Regions from separate parts of the Metabacillus herbersteinensis genome, predicted to be linked through region 2. Evidence: riboswitches for the same ligand, from Rfam matches in the RefSeq annotation. Region 2 holds a riboswitch; the other holds the start of a gene.
The links. Region 2 has a riboswitch for cobalamin ahead of ACFFIX_RS08800 (ABC transporter substrate-binding protein). Riboswitches for the same ligand answer to the same signal wherever they lie in the genome.

Region 1 (8,335 bases), on a different contig from region 2:
CATATTTACAACTCGCCATTTTATTACATTGATTACACATTAGCACAGATTTGTGCTTTGCAATTTTGGAAAAGACTCCATGAAAACCGTGAGGATGCATGGAAGGATTATTTAACACTTTGTAAACAAGGTGGAAGCAAATCTTTCCTAGAGCTCGTGAAAGTTGCGAACCTAAAGTCTCCTTTTGAAGACGGATGTGTTGAATCGGTTGTAGGAGAAATTGAGGAATGGTTAAATAAGGTCGACGATAAATTGTTATAAATAATTGTGGCAGCTGAATTCATTTTTCAGTTGCTTTTTATTTACTGAAAAGTGTGTTAAATTGACAAAATGGATTGAAAAGTACCACATAATACATGTAGAGATAAGAAAGGACTAAGAAACTATGGAAAAAAGATTACCAAATATAACTATTCCTCCGCTTGATGATGAAATGGGTAAAACTGTTAGAGAGTATGTAGATTCATTAACGAAACCTCTAGGGAGCCTTGGCAGATTGGAAGAAATCGTGATTGAACTAGCAAAAATGACTAGCAATCCATTTCCACAGATTACACGACCAGGTGTGATTGTATTCGCAGCTGATCATGGTGTGACTGCTGAAGGAATATCCGCATTCCCTAAAGAAGTGACAGAACAGATGGTTCGAAACTTTTTAAATGGAGGAGCCGCGATTAATGTGTTCAGTAAGTCTATTGATGCTCATTTAAGAATTATAGACATAGGTGTTTCTGTTGATATTGAGGAAGAAGAGTTAATTAGTAAGAAAATTCGGTATGGAACTGCAAACTTTTACCAAGAAGATGCGATGTCGATTATTGAAGCGATTAATGCAGTTGAAATAGGCTATGAACAAGGACAACAAATGATTAATATGGGCGTTAAATGTCTAATTCTTGGAGAAATGGGAATTGGAAATACAACATCAAGTAGTGCAATTTTAGCAGCGATCAGCAGACAGAACCTAGAAAGTCTAGTTGGGAGTGGTACAGGAATTACAGCTGAAAGAATAATCCATAAACAAAAAGTTATTAGAAAAGCTCTTAAAGAGAGAAAGCCTAATCCAAATGACCCGATCGATATTCTATCAAAAGTCGGTGGGCTAGAAATTGCGGGAATGGTTGGTGCAATGCTCGCAGGGGCTAGCAACAGAATCCCAATCCTTGTTGATGGCTTTATCTCTACAACAGCCGCATTAGTGGCGAAAATGATTTCAAGTCAAGTCACCGAGTATATTTTTATAGGACACCGTTCAGTAGAGCCTGGTCATGATATAGCTATTGAGTTGTTAGGAAAAAAACCACTACTTGATTTAGGAATGAGATTAGGAGAAGGAAGTGGAGCAGCTATGGCTTTTCCTATTCTACATTCAGCAACCCTCATGTTAAGAGAAATGGCCACTTTTACACAAGCCGGAATATCCAATAAGAATTAGAAAATGAATTTAATTTTTTAAAACGCTAGATGCTTACAAGTTAAAAATGAGTGAGGTGTTTTTCCATATGTTTACTAATGAAGAAAGAGAAGCAATTTATAAAGTCATTTTCACTAGAAGAGATGTCCGAACATTTTCACCTAACAAAGTACCAAAAGAAGCTGTAGATAGAATATTAGAAGCGGCACATTATGCACCATCAGTTGGGTTTATGCAGCCGTGGAATTTTATTTTAGTTGAGTCTATTGACACAAAAAAACGTTTGGCTTGGGCAGCAGATAAAGAACGAAGAGCATTGGCAATTCATTATGAAGAAGATGACCGAGCAACAAAATTTCTCAACCTAAAAGTTGAAGGTATTAAAGAAGCTCCGTTAACAATTTGTGTAACATGTGATTCTTCAAGAGGAGGATCACATGTACTTGGACGGAATTCAATTCCAGAAACCGATATTATGTCTACTGCCTGTGCAATTCAGAATATGTGGTTAGCAGCTTGTGCTGAAGGATTAGCGATGGGATGGGTCAGCTTCTATAAAAAGTCAGACATCCGTGACATTTTAAAAATACCTTTTCATATCGATCCAGTTGCATTAATCTCAATTGGATATACAGACGTATATCCGAAAGCACCTATTCTAGAAACAGAAAAGTGGGAAAAAAGACAGAACTTAAAGAAATTGATATTTAGTGACAAATGGGGAGAATAAAGTACTATTCTTGAGTCAAAATAATTATAGACTTAAACAAAACTAAGATTTCAAACAATTTCCTCCCATTCCTTGCATTGTCATAATTGTTCCTATAAGATGTTAATAGATTTAGTTTGTGAAATAAATATTCCAATTTATAAAACAAATAGATTAAGATGCCAAGAAGGCTTAATAGGGAATCTGGTGAAAATCCAGAACTGCCCCCGCAACTGTAAGTGTGGACGAACCTGAGATAACCACTGTATAAGAGTACTGATATAGGTACTTATATGGGAAGGTCTCATAGTAGGAAGATGCACAAGTCAGGAGACCTGTCTTAATTTATAAGTTTCAACTTCTTCGGGGATTGAGAAAGTGAAACGATGGCACAATAGGTTAATTTTTATTAATTTTCCTTTTTATGTTCGTCGTTTCATCCGCTCATCTCAAAAGGTGAGTGGATTTTTTGTGTGCTTTTTTATGGAGACCATACATATATTGTCCAATGCGAGAATAATATGATGTGTATGTAGTCATTAGTAATTATTTTTGTTTTTTAGTAGATTTATACAATTACATAATGTTACGACAAGGTGCACGATAGATGTCTATTGTGTTAAAAGGGAAGAACGGTGAAAATCCGTCACGGTACCCGCCACTGTTAAGGGGAGTTTTATTGCAAAATGTCACTGAGCATACTTGCTTGGGAAGACGCAATGAAATGATGAACCATAGTCAGGAGACCTGCCTTGTACGTAAATACTTCGTAATCCTACGGGCTATAGGAAGAAGTGCCGATTAAGTGGGATACGTATCATTGTGTCATTTTTTCTGCACCTCTATCTAATAGGGGTGCATTTTTTATTTGTCTAAAAAAATAATGGAGCTGATTAGATGACAACTTGGAATTTAAACGGGACTAAACATCATGTTTTGATTTGTAACGGAAGTAGTTGTATGAGAAAGGGAGGAGAAGAGGTAACCCAAGCGATTCGAAATGAAGTGACGAACTTGGAGTTGGATGCGCAAGTACATTCGACGAGAACCCGCTGTAATGGTCGATGCAAAGATGCTTGCGTCGTGATCGTTTATCCAGAAGGAACTTGGTATAAGGCGGTTACTCCAGAATCGGGGAGTACGATTGTTAAAGAACATCTAGCAGAAGGAAGAATCGCTCTGGAATCTGTTATTTATCACTATGAAGAACAAGGATTTATTGCACCTGATCATTCAGAGTCGATAGTCGGTATATCAAAACCATTAAAAGGAGAAGGTTAATTTGGAAGTTTTATCATTCGCGTTATTAGCAGTTTTTATTGGAATGAGGCATGGAATGGATAGTGACCATGTTGCAGCAATTGCTGACATGGTAGGAAGTGAAGAACGAAAGCGAAGGCAAGTGTCGCTTGGGTTAATGTACGCGTTAGGTCATGGTTTAATTGTTTTAATCATTGGGCTAATTTCAATTCTCATTGGCTTAAAACTACCTACTAATGCCCAAGTTTTTCTGGAAGGTTTTGTAGGAATAACACTTCTTCTACTAGGTGGGTTTATCTTATATACGGTTTTCGTTCAAAGGAATGAGTATGAGTATAAAAGTCGTATCAAGATTGTCTATGAGTTTCTAGCAAATTTCACACCAAAAGCGAAACGGGAAGGAATAAAAGCCAATCTATCACCTCTTGCGTTTGGGGTTATAGGGGCATTTCTTATCGGAATTATTCATGGCATTGGTGTGGAAACACCGACGCAACTTGCAGTTATTACAAATGCAGTTGGAATGAGTAACTTATCCGCAGCAATGATCCAGCTATTTCTATTTGTTATCGGACTACTAATCTCAACGATCTTTATAACATGTTGTCTATCATGGGGATTTGTAAAGGCTAGGTTTCGAAAACAGCTTTTTATCATTCTTGGGTCAATTACAGGAATCTATAGCATCGGCTTAGGAGTCATAATGCTCGTTGAATTAGTCAAGGGAGGCGTATAAGGTGGCTGGCAAGTTACTTGTGATTGGCTTTGGACCAGGAAGTTTTGAACACATAACAGATCGAGCGAGAGAAGCCATTGGGGAAAGCGATATGGTCATCGGCTACAAAACGTATGTGGAGTTAATTGAGGGTCTTTTGACAAACCAACAAATTATTAGTACCGGAATGACTGAAGAAGTGGGCCGAGCACAGGAAGCTGTAAAACAAGCGGAACTTGGAAAAAAGGTAGCGGTTATTTCAAGTGGTGACGCCGGAGTGTATGGGATGGTTGGACTTGTCTATGAGGTTTTAGTCGAGAAGAAATGGTCGAGAGAGACTGGTGTAGAAGTCGAGATTATTCCAGGAATATCAGCCATTAACTCATGTGCTTCATTACTTGGAGCTCCTGTAATGCATGACGCATGTACAATCAGTTTAAGCGACCATTTAACACCATGGACTTTGATCGAAAAGCGAATTGAAGCAGCAGCACAGGCAGACTTTGTGATTGCGCTGTACAATCCGAAAAGTGGTCGTAGAACAAGGCAAATTGCTGAGGCGCAACGGATTCTCCTCAACCATCGGTCACCAGATACACCGGTAGGCCTTGTCAAGAGTGCGTATCGTGATCGACAGCATGTTGTGATGACAAATTTAAAGGATATGCTTGAGTACGATATTGGGATGTTAACGACGGTGATGATCGGAAATTCCTCAACTTTCATGTATGATGGCTTGATGATTACCCCAAGGGGCTACCAACGTAAATATACCTTAAATACAACAGAACAAGTATTAAAGCCTCATCAACGGTTAAAGAAAGAGTCAGAACCCTGGGCATTAGAGCAAGAAGAATTCAATCCCGAAAGTGAAATTATGTTCTCTTCAAGGGACGTAGCTGAACAAGCGTTAGACGCATTTGGTTATGAAACGAAAGAACCAAGCAATCACTCTTTTGTGCAACAGCCGTTAGAGACGATATTTGAACTTGCTGTTAGCCCAGGTGTTGCCAAAAAAACCTTCACACCAAAACAATTGCTGACCTTAGCAGAGGTTGTCGGGGAAGCAGGAAGGATCGAATATACGACAGATCATCAAATCAAGCTGGAAATTCATACCTCAAATCCTGAGCAAGCAACAGAACGATTAACAGCTGCAGGATTTATTTTATCTCCTGTTGGTGATGTATTGACCTTAAAAGCATGTGATTTTTGTGAAGGTGAAAAAAAGGATTCGATTCCGTATGCTGACACCTTGCAGGAAATACTAGGAGGACTTGAGCTACCAAAGGAGTTAAAGGTTGGTTTCAACGGATGTGGAATGGCTTGCTTTGGTGCAGTGAATGAGGACATTGGCATTGTTTTTCGAAAAGGGAAATTTGATCTGTTTTTAGGTGGAAAAACGGTTGGACGAAGTGCCCATCCTGGACAGCCTGTAGCAGAGGGAATTGAACCAGATCAGCTTATACAAGTTGTTGAAAACATCATCCAAGAATATAAAGAAAAGGGTCATCCAAACGAACGTTTTTATAAATATTTTAAACGTGTAAAAAATATACAAGGTTTTCAGTACAGAGACGTTTCACCGAAAATAGAAGTTGAACCAGCTCCATGTGGGGATTGATCCTTAATAAAGATGAAAATTGGGAGGAAATAAAATGAAAGCTGTATTATTTGTGGGACATGGTAGCAGAGACAAAGAGGGGAACGAACAAGTTCGTGGATTTATTGAAAAAATGAAACCTCAATTCGATTCAACTTTGATTATTGAAACATGTTTCTTAGAGTTTGTACATCCTACTGTTAATGAAGGAATTGACCTATGTATTGAAAAAGGTGCTACACATGTTGTGGTTATCCCAATTATGCTTCTACAAGCAGGACATTCTAAAATCCATATTCCTGCAGCCATTGACGAAGCGAAAATTAAATATCCACTCGTCCAATTTACTTATGGAAGACCCATCGGAATTCATCTTGATGCAATTGATATATTAAAGATGCGATTAGAAGAGACAGGTGAGTTAAACGAAAACCCAGATCCACATACAGCAATCCTATTATTAGGTCGAGGTGGTAGTGACCCAGATGCAAACAGTGATTTATATAAAATCACAAGGTTGTTATGGGAAAAAACCAATTTTAAAATCGTGGAGACGGCATTTATGGGTGTAACCAGTCCTTCCACTTCTGAAGGGGTGGAGCGCTGTAAAATGCTTGGAGCAACAAAAGTGGTGATCCTGCCGTACTTCTTGTTTACAGGAATTTTAATAAAGCGATTAGAAGAAATGATTGTAGAATTCCAAAGTCAATATCCTAATATAGGGTTTAAATTAGCGGAATATTTCGGATTTCACCCAAAATTGCAAACAATATTAATTGATCGTGCCCAAGAAGCGTTAAAAGATGAAGTGAAAATGAATTGTGATACATGTCAATATCGAATAGAAGCTATGGAGCATATCGATCATCACCATCATCATGATCACGACGATCACCACCATCACGATGAACATCATCATGATCACGATGAACATCACAAGCAAGAAGTAGGGATCAAGCCATGATTTTAGTATTAGCCGGGACGAGTGATGCACGTGCACTAGCCCTTCTTATCCAAAAAGAAGGATTTGATGTCATTACAACGGTCGTGACTGAAAATGCGGCGAATGAAATGAGGCGTTGTGGCCTAAATGTTCAGGTTGGAAGATTAACAGATAGTCAGATTGCTAATTTCATTCAAACAAACAATATTCAACTGGTTGTGGATGCGAGTCACCCATTTGCTGAAGAAGCATCAAAAAATGCAATAAGTGGAGCGAAACAAGCAGGTGTCCCCTATATTCGCTATGAACGGGAATCACAGACGTTTTCTGAAGAAAAATGTACTTTTGTTAGTAGTTATGAGGAAGCAGCGCAAATCGCAGCAGAAAAAAAAGGTGTGATTATGCTGACCACTGGAAGCAAGACGTTACAGATATTTGCCGAAAAGCTAAATGGGGTAGAAGATACACGGATGATAGCTCGTATGCTTCCACGACAAGATAATATGGAAAAGTGTGAAGATTTAGGGATACCACAGAAGAATATTGTTGCGATTCAGGGGCCTTTTACAAAGGAGTTTGATCGCGCCTTATACAAACAATTTGGTGTGACATTAATGGTTACAAAAGAAAGTGGAAAGGTCGGCTCTGTTGATGAAAAACTCCAAGCTGCCAGGGAGTTGGGAATTGAAACAATTATTATTCGCCGACCAAAAATCGACTATGGAAAAGCATTCTCTGAGTTTTCCGATGTCATACACCATGTAAAAGAGGCTTTTAAAGTAATAAATCAATAAAAATTAAGGAGCTGAAAAGAGATGGATTTTCATACAGAATTTAAACCGTTAACCGTACAACCACAAATGATTGAGGGAAAAAGCTTTGAAATGATTGATGAGGAAATTGGTGAGCATCCATTTACAGTTGAGCAGTATCGTGTTGTGCAACGAGTGATTCACGCATCAGCTGATTTTGAGTTAGGCAGAAGCCTAGTATTTCACCCTGATGCGATTCACGCAGGCGTCCAAGCTATACGAAATGGAAAAAGGATCGTCCCTGATGTCCAGATGGTGCAGGCTGGAATAAGCAAGCCGCGTATTGAAAAGTTTGGCGGTGATATTCGCGTCTATATTTCTGATCCAGATGTGATGGAAGAAGCAAAAAGACTGGACACAACCCGTGCGATTATTTCGATGAGAAAAGCAATTAAAGAGGCAGAAGGCGGAATTTTTGCGATTGGGAATGCACCTACTGCACTCTTAGAATTGATCCGTCTTATTAAGGAAGGCGAAACAAAGCCCGGTCTTGTAATTGGGCTTCCTGTTGGCTTTGTATCAGCTGCAGAGTCGAAAGAAGAATTAGCTAAACTAGATATTCCGTTTATTACAAATGTCGGTCGGAAAGGTGGTAGTACCGTAACCGTTGCGGCATTAAACGCTTTATCCCTTCTTGCTGAACAGGTGTAAGTTATGAAGAAGCAGAAAGACGACGGAAATGAACCGAAAAAGCTCAGAGAAGGATATACAACCGGTGCCTGTGCGACAGCTACGACAAAGGCTGCATTATTAGCCCTAATTACCGGTGAGCACCAAAAAGAGGCAACGATTTACCTACCAGTTGGACGACATGCTACCTTTCAAATGGAAAGCTGTGAAGTTTCGTCAAACTCAGTCACAGTCGGAACAATAAAAGAC
Region 2 (8,335 bases):
GGGAATCGAATGGACATAATAATATTAACGGCTGTGTTATCCACAGATGTGCTTGAAACCCAACCTAATTCCTGTAGGAAAACTTGAATAATAGTAGAAAAGGGAATCGTTAGTGTACCTAACGATATCCCTGCTAAAATTGATAGTATTCCAATTAGACTTGAAATAAGTAAAGGGTGAAAAATTCGAAACCTTTTAGTAAACATCAGGGTAAATAGCTTTCGCAAGCTCTTCTACACCTTCAATTAGTCGTGGACCTGGTCTTGTAACCTTATCAGAATGAATGTCATATACTTGCTCTTCTTGGATGGCTGGAACGTCTTTCCACGCGTCACGACCTAGAACTTTCTCTAATGCATTTTCTGTATAGTATCCATAAGTTAAAACGATAATATCTGGATTAAAAAGAACAGCATCTTCTTCTGTAACTTTGGGCCAGCCTTCTAAGTCCGCAGCCACGTTTATCGCACCTACTGCTTGAATCATTTCATCAATAAACGTTCCCTTACCCGCAGTATAAATCTCAGGAGCTCCAGAAATTTCTACCCATACATTTTTCTTATCCTCTTCTGATATAGTAGCTGCCTTTTCTTCAATATTTCCTAATCTCTCTTTCATATTGTTGACAATTTCATCAGCCTTTTCAGTTGTACCTGTTACTTGACCAATGAAATTAATGCTATCATAAGCACCATCAATCGATGTAGCATCTTTTACAACGATGACATTAATACCTGCATCTTGGAGTTGTTTTAAACCTGCTTCTGAGTTATGGGCTCCTGATGCATGCGCTAAAACAACATCTGGTTGTAGTGAGATTATTTTCTCAACATTAAATTCCATACCACCGATTTTTTCAACCTCTGCTACTTCTTCTGGGTAGTTATCAAAATCTGTCACTCCAACAACTGCATCTCCCATACCAAGTGCATATGTAATTTCAGTGTTACTAGGAATTAAAGACACAATACTCTCTGGTTGTTCTTCAATTGTCACTTCATTTCCAAGAGCATCTGTGACGGTGATTGGGAAATCTGCCTCTTTCGTTTCTTCACTTGCTTTTTCACTTGACTCTGAGCCCTCTTTTTCAGTTTGATCTTCACCTGTAGATCCACAAGCTGTTAAAGATACGAGCACTAATAATAAAAGTAATGGAAGAAGATATTTTTTTAATTGGTTCATTTTCTAAACTCCTTTTGATTTGTGTTTATCTTGCTATAAGAATAGGAGCAAAAGAAGAAGATACTTGCGATTCTATCACTTTGACAAGAATTTTTACTGACTTTTCATTAATCCTAACGATGCGCATCGATTTTAGAATAGTAAAAAAGCCCACTCCGTGTTTGGAATGGACTAAAACGACTCAGGTAATAAAATACGAATGCCTGACTCGTTTCAATCTCAACCCCCGAAGATTTGAAACAAAAAGATTGTGAGTTAGGCAGGTCTACTGACTTATGCTTCTTCCTACTTTGAGCCTTCCCATACTAAAAATCCATTTAGATTTTTAATACAGTGGTCATTCTCATTTCGTCCACATTTACAGTTGCGGGGACAGTTCTGGATTTAAACCAGATTCCCTATTAAGATAAAGCAAAAAATGCTTTATTACACCTATCTCGCAAAAAATGAAGTTGTCAACTATACTCATTTTATAAGAAGTTTGTCAATGTTACAAGAAAAAGCTTCTTCCCAAGGCGCTTTCGCTTCCTGAATTTGTTTCTTATGAAACAAGATTGTTCGTCAAATTCTATCAGATTCTAGCTTTTTTCGAGGTATATAAAAGCTAAAGGTTGTTCCTTCGTCGACTTTACTGTGCACGGTAATTGTACCTTTGTGGGCGTCAACGATGTTTTTGGCAATGGCTAACCCGAGTCCAGTACCCGATCTTCCTCGTGTTCTCGCTTTATCAGCTTTATAGAATCGTTCAAATACAAATGGAAGATCATCCTCAGGAATCCCACTGCCAGAGTCTTGTACATTAAACTTCAAGCCTTTTTCGACCGATTGTACATTAAATTTCACCAGACCATTTACACTCGTATGTCTAATTGCATTATCAATCAGATTTGTTAAAACCTGTTCAATCCCATCTGGATCTAAGTTAAATTGCGGTTCCTCAAGATTCATAGAAATTTGCAGTGAAATTTGTTTTTCTTTTGCTAAGCCTTGAAATTTCCTGTTGATTTTTTCCATAAATTCAGGGATCAAAATTTCATCATAGGTTAACGAAATATGTCCTGCCTCCATACGAGCTAAGTCTAGCAAATCATTGACAAGACGTCCCATTCGAAGTGATTCATCATAAATAATTTGCGATATTTCTTTTTTCTCTTCATCCGAACTAGCAATATCATCGATAATTGCTTCACTATACCCTTGGAGCATCGCAATTGGCGTTCTCAACTCATGACTAACATTCGCAATAAAATCTTTGCGGAGCTTATCAAGTCTTCGTTCCTCTGTCATATCTCTTAAGACAGCTACAGCCCCACGAACATAGGACTGATTGTATAATGGACTCATCACAAGTACCCAACTTCTACCTTGCAACATAATTTCAATAATTTGTTCTTTTTCGGTATTAACCACACGCCCAAAAAGCTCTTGTGCGTCTGGTGGTAACTCTTCTCCAATTTCAACTTTCATCCCTTGTTCATAGTACCACGCTTGTAAAAAACGTTCAGCCGGAGGATTTGTAACGAGTATCGTTCCATCAATATTAAGAGTAATAACACCATCTGCCATACTACTTAAAATACTTGTTAAATGTTCTTTTTCCTGACTCAGGGCATTAATATGAAATTTAAGTTGTCTACCCATTTGATTAAAAGCAATACCAAGCTCCCCGATTTCGTCATGAGATAAAATTGGAACTTTCTTGTCAAACTTTCCTCTCGCTAACTCCTGTGCAGCCTCACGCATTTTTCTTAGAGGATAGGTGATTCTTGTTGATAAAAAGAAGGCAAATACGGTTGTAAGAATAATTGCAATTCCTGCTGCTAACAATATGTACTTTGTTGTATGCTTAGTCGTTTCATGGACGGCAAGTAAGGATTGTGAAATATAGACAGCACCGTCTTTATCGTCTGTTATCTGATAAGGAACCCCCACAACAAGGACCTCATCTTCTCCATTCATTTTACGAGTTTCATCTTCAGATATAATGGTTCGTTTACTAACTCTTCTGTTTTCATCTAAGACTACAGACAATTCAGGGTCTTTTCTAATCGCTTCAAGGTCAAAATGTGGTATATTCTCATCCTCAAGTGGAGAGATCCAATAAGTAGAATCATCTTCAACAATGACGATGTTTGTAAGCTCATCAACAAGCTCCCAAGCAATTGACCTAGCAAGCGCTTGATCTTCATGGCTCTCTAAAATCACCGAAACTTTGTTTGCAAGTTGTGTGAGCTCTTTTTCGGCTTCATCAACATGGTAGTTTTCGATAAACTCCAGCATTAATATGGTTAAAACAAATAAAACAAACGAAACTAATAATAAAATGGTAATCCAGAGTTTACCTACTACACTTCTCCATAGCATCATTCATTGCCAACCTCAAATTTGTAGCCCACACCCCAGACGGTTACAATCATTTTTGCTGCTTCAGGGGAGACTTTGTTCAATTTTTCACGAAGACGTTTCACATGTGTATCAACTGTTCGTAAATCCCCGAAAAACTCGTATTGCCATACTTCTTTTAATAATTTTTCACGGTCATAAACTTTATCAGGTGTTTTAGCTAAAAAGTATAAAAGCTCATATTCCTTAGGAGTTAAACTTACTTCAATCCCATCTGCTAAAATTCGGTGTGCATCATGCTCAATTGAAAGATGAGGAAATACGATCACATTTTTTGCTTTCGTATCTGTCTTAAGATACGAAGTTTGAGATGAACGTCTGAGCAGCGCTTTTACTCGAAGCACTACCTCTCTAGGACTAAATGGTTTGACTATGTAATCATCTGTTCCAACTTCAAAACCTTGCACACGGTTTGCTTCTTCGCCTTTCGCAGTTAACATGATAATTGGAGTTGCCTTTTTTTCACGTAATTGCTTACATACTTCAATGCCATCAATACCAGGCATCATCAAATCAAGCATTATCAAATCGTAATCATGGTTAAGTGCTAGTTCGAGTGCTTCGTCACCATTCTCAGCTTCTTCAATTTCATAGTTTTCTCTTTCTAAGTACATCCGGAGTAATCTACGAATTCGATCTTCATCATCCACCACAAGTATTTTTCCATATTGATTCTCTTCCATTTGAAAGCCTCCTTTGAATGTTCATTTAAAAAGAAAACCCTCACTGCATAGAGTGAAGGCTTTCTTACAGCAGTGTAAATCATTTTAGATTAGCTTGCTGATACTATCCTAGAATTAAGCATATGAGTGAAGACCTGCAATAACTAAGTTTACAAAGATAAAATTAAACATGATAATCGCAAATCCAATAACTGCTAACCAAGCAGATTTTTCACCATGCCATCCTTTTGAGAGACGCAAATGTAAATAGGCTGCATAGAAAAGAAACGTAATAAGTGCCCATACTTCCTTAGGATCCCAGCCCCAAAAGCGTGTCCATGCAATTTGTGCCCATATCATCGCAAAGATTAGTGCACCTAAAGTGAACACTGGGAAACCTATCGCTATTGAACGATAGCCAATTTCATCAATTAATTCTAAGTTCACGTTTTTTGTAAACGGCTGGATCATAGCTGCTAATCTCTTTCTGAAAACAAGTCTAGCGAGTCCATAAAGAACTAGACCAGCTAGAATGGACCAAATAACAGTATTTAATTTTCTACCATTGATGATTGGTGGTAATTCAACAAATGGCGCCATTTTACCATCGGTTAACATTTCGCCTTCATTAGGACCAACAAGTGCTGGTAACTGATACTCCATTTTAGCTTCTGCTCCAGTTTTATCGACCCAATTAAAGACAACTTCATAATCCATGAATTTAAAAACGCTTGTAATAAGAACAAAACCAAGTGTGATCACAACGATACCCATGACCATTTCAAGCCAGAATCTACTTCTAGATGGTTTTGTTTGATCAACAACTCTAACTAAATGGATGAGTCCTGCAATAAAACTAATCGATAAAATAGCTTGCCCGAGCGCTGCGGTTGTTACATGAATTAATAACCAGTCGCTTTGCAATGCCGGAATTAACGGTGTGATATCTGACGGATACATACTTGCGTAAGCAATTAAAAGAAGTGCTATTGGTAAAGTAAATAAACCCAAGATTGCCGTTTTATAAATGAAAAATAATAAGATGAAAGCAAAAACTAACATCATTCCAAAAGCAGTACCAAATTCATAAAGGTTACTAATCGGAGCATGACCAGAAGCAATCCCCCTCGTTATGAAGTAACCTAGCTGAGACAAAAACCCCACGATTGTGACACTGATAGCAACAGTTGTCCATTTACTCATTTTGTCACTCTTGTTTCGTTTATCACGAATAGAGCCACCAAACAAAAATGTTGCAATTAAGTATAGAATAAATGCGATATACAGCAAAGTACTGCTGAGCTCTGCCACGTTTGTTCCCTCCTTTTGGAAACGTCTTATTCCTTATCCTTTTGATCCTCTGGTATGTTCAATGACGTATCTTTTAAAAGGATGTTAAACTCATTACTAATTCCATACCAGTTTTTATTCGTATGTGCTGCAATAAGAATTTCATTTCCTTTGCGTAAAAACCAAATACGACGGTGATTCCAATACATCCCTTGAATTACGCCAATCATAAAAATTGCCCCACCTATTCCAAGAAACCAAAGTGTAAGGTCTTTACGAACCGTCAAAGCAGTTAAGTTCTTTGTCTCAACACCTTCAAATTTCATTTTGTAGATGTTGTCTTCTGTTGGCTCAATCGTTTGTTGAATAGCCACAAAGCTTGACTCACCCTTTGGTTTTTCTGGTGATATCATTTTAAACACAAAAGCTGGATTATTTGGAACTCGTGTCTTCGTTGCTGGTTGACCTTCATCATCAAAGTAAAAGTCTGGTAAATAGCTTGAAACCACAACTTTATAACCATTTTCAAGATCGTATTCTGTTTCAGGATCTAATAAATCAACTTCAATTTCTCCAAAGCTTTTCTCGGTCTCTTTATCAATTAAGCTAAATTTCATCTTATTTAATTCATTTAACTTATAATCTACTTGATAAAGAGCATAGGAATCATGTTTAAGAGGCTGATTTACTTTAATCTCCTTGTCTTTAACTTTCTCTAATTCTGGTTCTGCACCATGGACAATTTCGCCTTTGCGTTCATATAGGGTCACATTTGATTGATAATTTTTTACTACGCTGCCGTCACCGACTCTAGTAATCGCATCTTCAAACACGTCTTCTTCTTTGTCCTTCTCATAGACTTCCATTATGAACTGATCATTTTTCAAGTAGTACTTGCCTTCTGTTCCAGGGATAACTGATGTTTCCCCTTCTCGAATCCACAAAACTTCATCAACGTACATACCAGGAACAAAGCGGAGCATGGCACCAAATAAGAAGATAATTAGTCCAACATGGTTAACATAAGGGCCCCAACGCGAAAATCTACCCTTTTCTGCAAGTAGGTTTCCGTTTTCTTCTCTGACATTGTAACGACGAGATTTTAATTTATCTTTGACTTGTTGCAATTCTGTATCAGTATTGACGATCGTAGTTGAGCTAAACAGTCTCTGTCTTTTCATAAATGATTCATGCCGTGTAACACCTTGCTTTTTAAGAGCACGGTACAGTGGAACAAAACGATCTAAGCTTGCAATGACAAGTGAAATGCCAATTGAAGCAACAAGAATCATATACCACCATGAACCGAATAAATTATGAAATCCTAACTCATAATAAAGTTGACCTAAAAAGCCATATTCGTCACCGTAAAATTCAGCTGGTGTGACTGTAGGAGGAATGTACATCTCCTGCGGGAAAACCGTTCCCAAAGCTGATGCTAGTAATGTTAAAACAATTAACCATACGCCAACCTTTACAGAAGAAAAGAAGTTCCAAATTTTATCTACAATGGTTTTGTTATAGGTTTGGGAGCGCCTTGCACTGCCATCATAACGCATGTCCAATAGTTTATTAGATTTAGCAGTGCTTTCTAAATCAACCGGCTTGCCACACGATTCACAAAGAATCGTGCCATCTCGATTAACATGTCCACACCCGCATTTAACTTCCTTCATCCTGAAAACTCCCCATTTAAGGTTTAATTCTTTCCATATAATCTCGAACCATTCGCTCCGTCATCGATCCCGAAGTGATTTCGACAACTTTTCCTTCTTTATCTATAAGAAATGTTGTTGGAAGTGGCTTAACGCCATAAGCATTTAAGACTTGTCTATCTTTATCTAACGGAATTGGAAAAGTAAGATTGTGTTTGTCGGCAAAGCTTTTTACTGCAACATTTGATTCAGCTATGTTCACAGCCAAAACCTCAACGCCTTGTGTTTTATAAAAATCGTATTGATTTTGCATGTAAGGCATTTCTTTCTCACAAGGCTTACACCAAGTTCCCCAGAAGTTCAAAAACACACCTTTTCCTCTATAATCAGAGAGCTGATGCTTATTTCCTTCCAAATCGGTTAACACAAAATCCGGAGCCGTACTTCCTACTTTTACTCTCTCTTTACTTGTAAAGAAATTTATATACAATGTATAGGCTAACGCACCGATTAATACTGTTAAAATCAATGAGCGCATGAGCAATCGTCTTTTTTTCATGATATACTCCCCTACTCTAATGCTTTCTAAAGATAGTATAGCACTAAGTAAATGCTACACACTCCGGATTATTTGAAGTTTATGTGAACCTTAGGCGCGGTTTTTACCGTGTAAAACAAGCGCTCGTAGTTGTTTTACTTCATGTGGTGATAATTCACGAGAGTCCCCTGTACTCAATCCGCTTAGTGTTAAGAACGCATATTGCTCTCTTTTTAATTTCAGAACAGGATGTTCAATTGCCTCAAGCATTCTTCTTACTTGGCGATTACGTCCTTCATGGATCGTAATTTCAAGAATAGTTGTTTGTTTTCTTTTGTCAAAAGAGATTACCTTTACTTTTGCTGGAGCTGTTTTACCATCTTCTAAAACAACGCCTCTTTCTAAAATCTTGATACTTTCTCGACTTGGTACTCCTTTTACCTTTGCAACATAGGTTTTTTCAACTTCATATCGCGGGTGCATAAGCGCATTTGCAAATTCGCCATCATTCGTTAATAGTAAAATACCTGATGTATCATAATCGAGCCTACCTACAGGGTATATTCTCTGCTTTATATATGGAATAAAATCGGTTACTACTTTAC

Region 1: another riboswitch for cobalamin. It lies ahead of ACFFIX_RS03690 ((2Fe-2S) ferredoxin domain-containing protein); the one in region 2 lies ahead of ACFFIX_RS08800 (ABC transporter substrate-binding protein).

Annotation. Positions count from the first base shown of each region.
Region 1 is NZ_JBHLVO010000002.1:138,756-147,090, forward strand. Features, by position in the region: gene ACFFIX_RS03675 (M3 family oligoendopeptidase) at 1-261, shown strand, start outside; gene cobT (nicotinate-nucleotide--dimethylbenzimidazole phosphoribosyltransferase) at 386-1,435, shown strand; gene bluB (5,6-dimethylbenzimidazole synthase) at 1,503-2,144, shown strand; cobalamin riboswitch at 2,284-2,480, shown strand; cobalamin riboswitch at 2,702-2,892, shown strand; gene ACFFIX_RS03690 ((2Fe-2S) ferredoxin domain-containing protein) at 3,021-3,404, shown strand; gene ACFFIX_RS03695 (High-affinity nickel-transporter) at 3,406-4,119, shown strand; gene cobJ (precorrin-3B C(17)-methyltransferase) at 4,121-5,722, shown strand; gene ACFFIX_RS03705 (sirohydrochlorin chelatase) at 5,757-6,665, shown strand; gene cobK (precorrin-6A reductase) at 6,662-7,438, shown strand; gene ACFFIX_RS03715 (precorrin-8X methylmutase) at 7,460-8,107, shown strand; gene ACFFIX_RS03720 (cobalt-precorrin-5B (C(1))-methyltransferase) at 8,111-8,335, shown strand, end outside.
Region 2 is NZ_JBHLVO010000005.1:79,522-87,856, reverse strand. Features, by position in the region: gene ACFFIX_RS08805 (FecCD family ABC transporter permease) at 1-227, opposite strand, end outside; gene ACFFIX_RS08800 (ABC transporter substrate-binding protein) at 196-1,182, opposite strand; cobalamin riboswitch at 1,424-1,633, opposite strand; gene ACFFIX_RS08795 (ATP-binding protein) at 1,744-3,549, opposite strand; gene ACFFIX_RS08790 (response regulator transcription factor) at 3,546-4,268, opposite strand; gene ccsB (c-type cytochrome biogenesis protein CcsB) at 4,383-5,558, opposite strand; gene resB (cytochrome c biogenesis protein ResB) at 5,585-7,213, opposite strand; gene resA (thiol-disulfide oxidoreductase ResA) at 7,230-7,751, opposite strand; gene rluB (23S rRNA pseudouridine(2605) synthase RluB) at 7,842-8,335, opposite strand, start outside.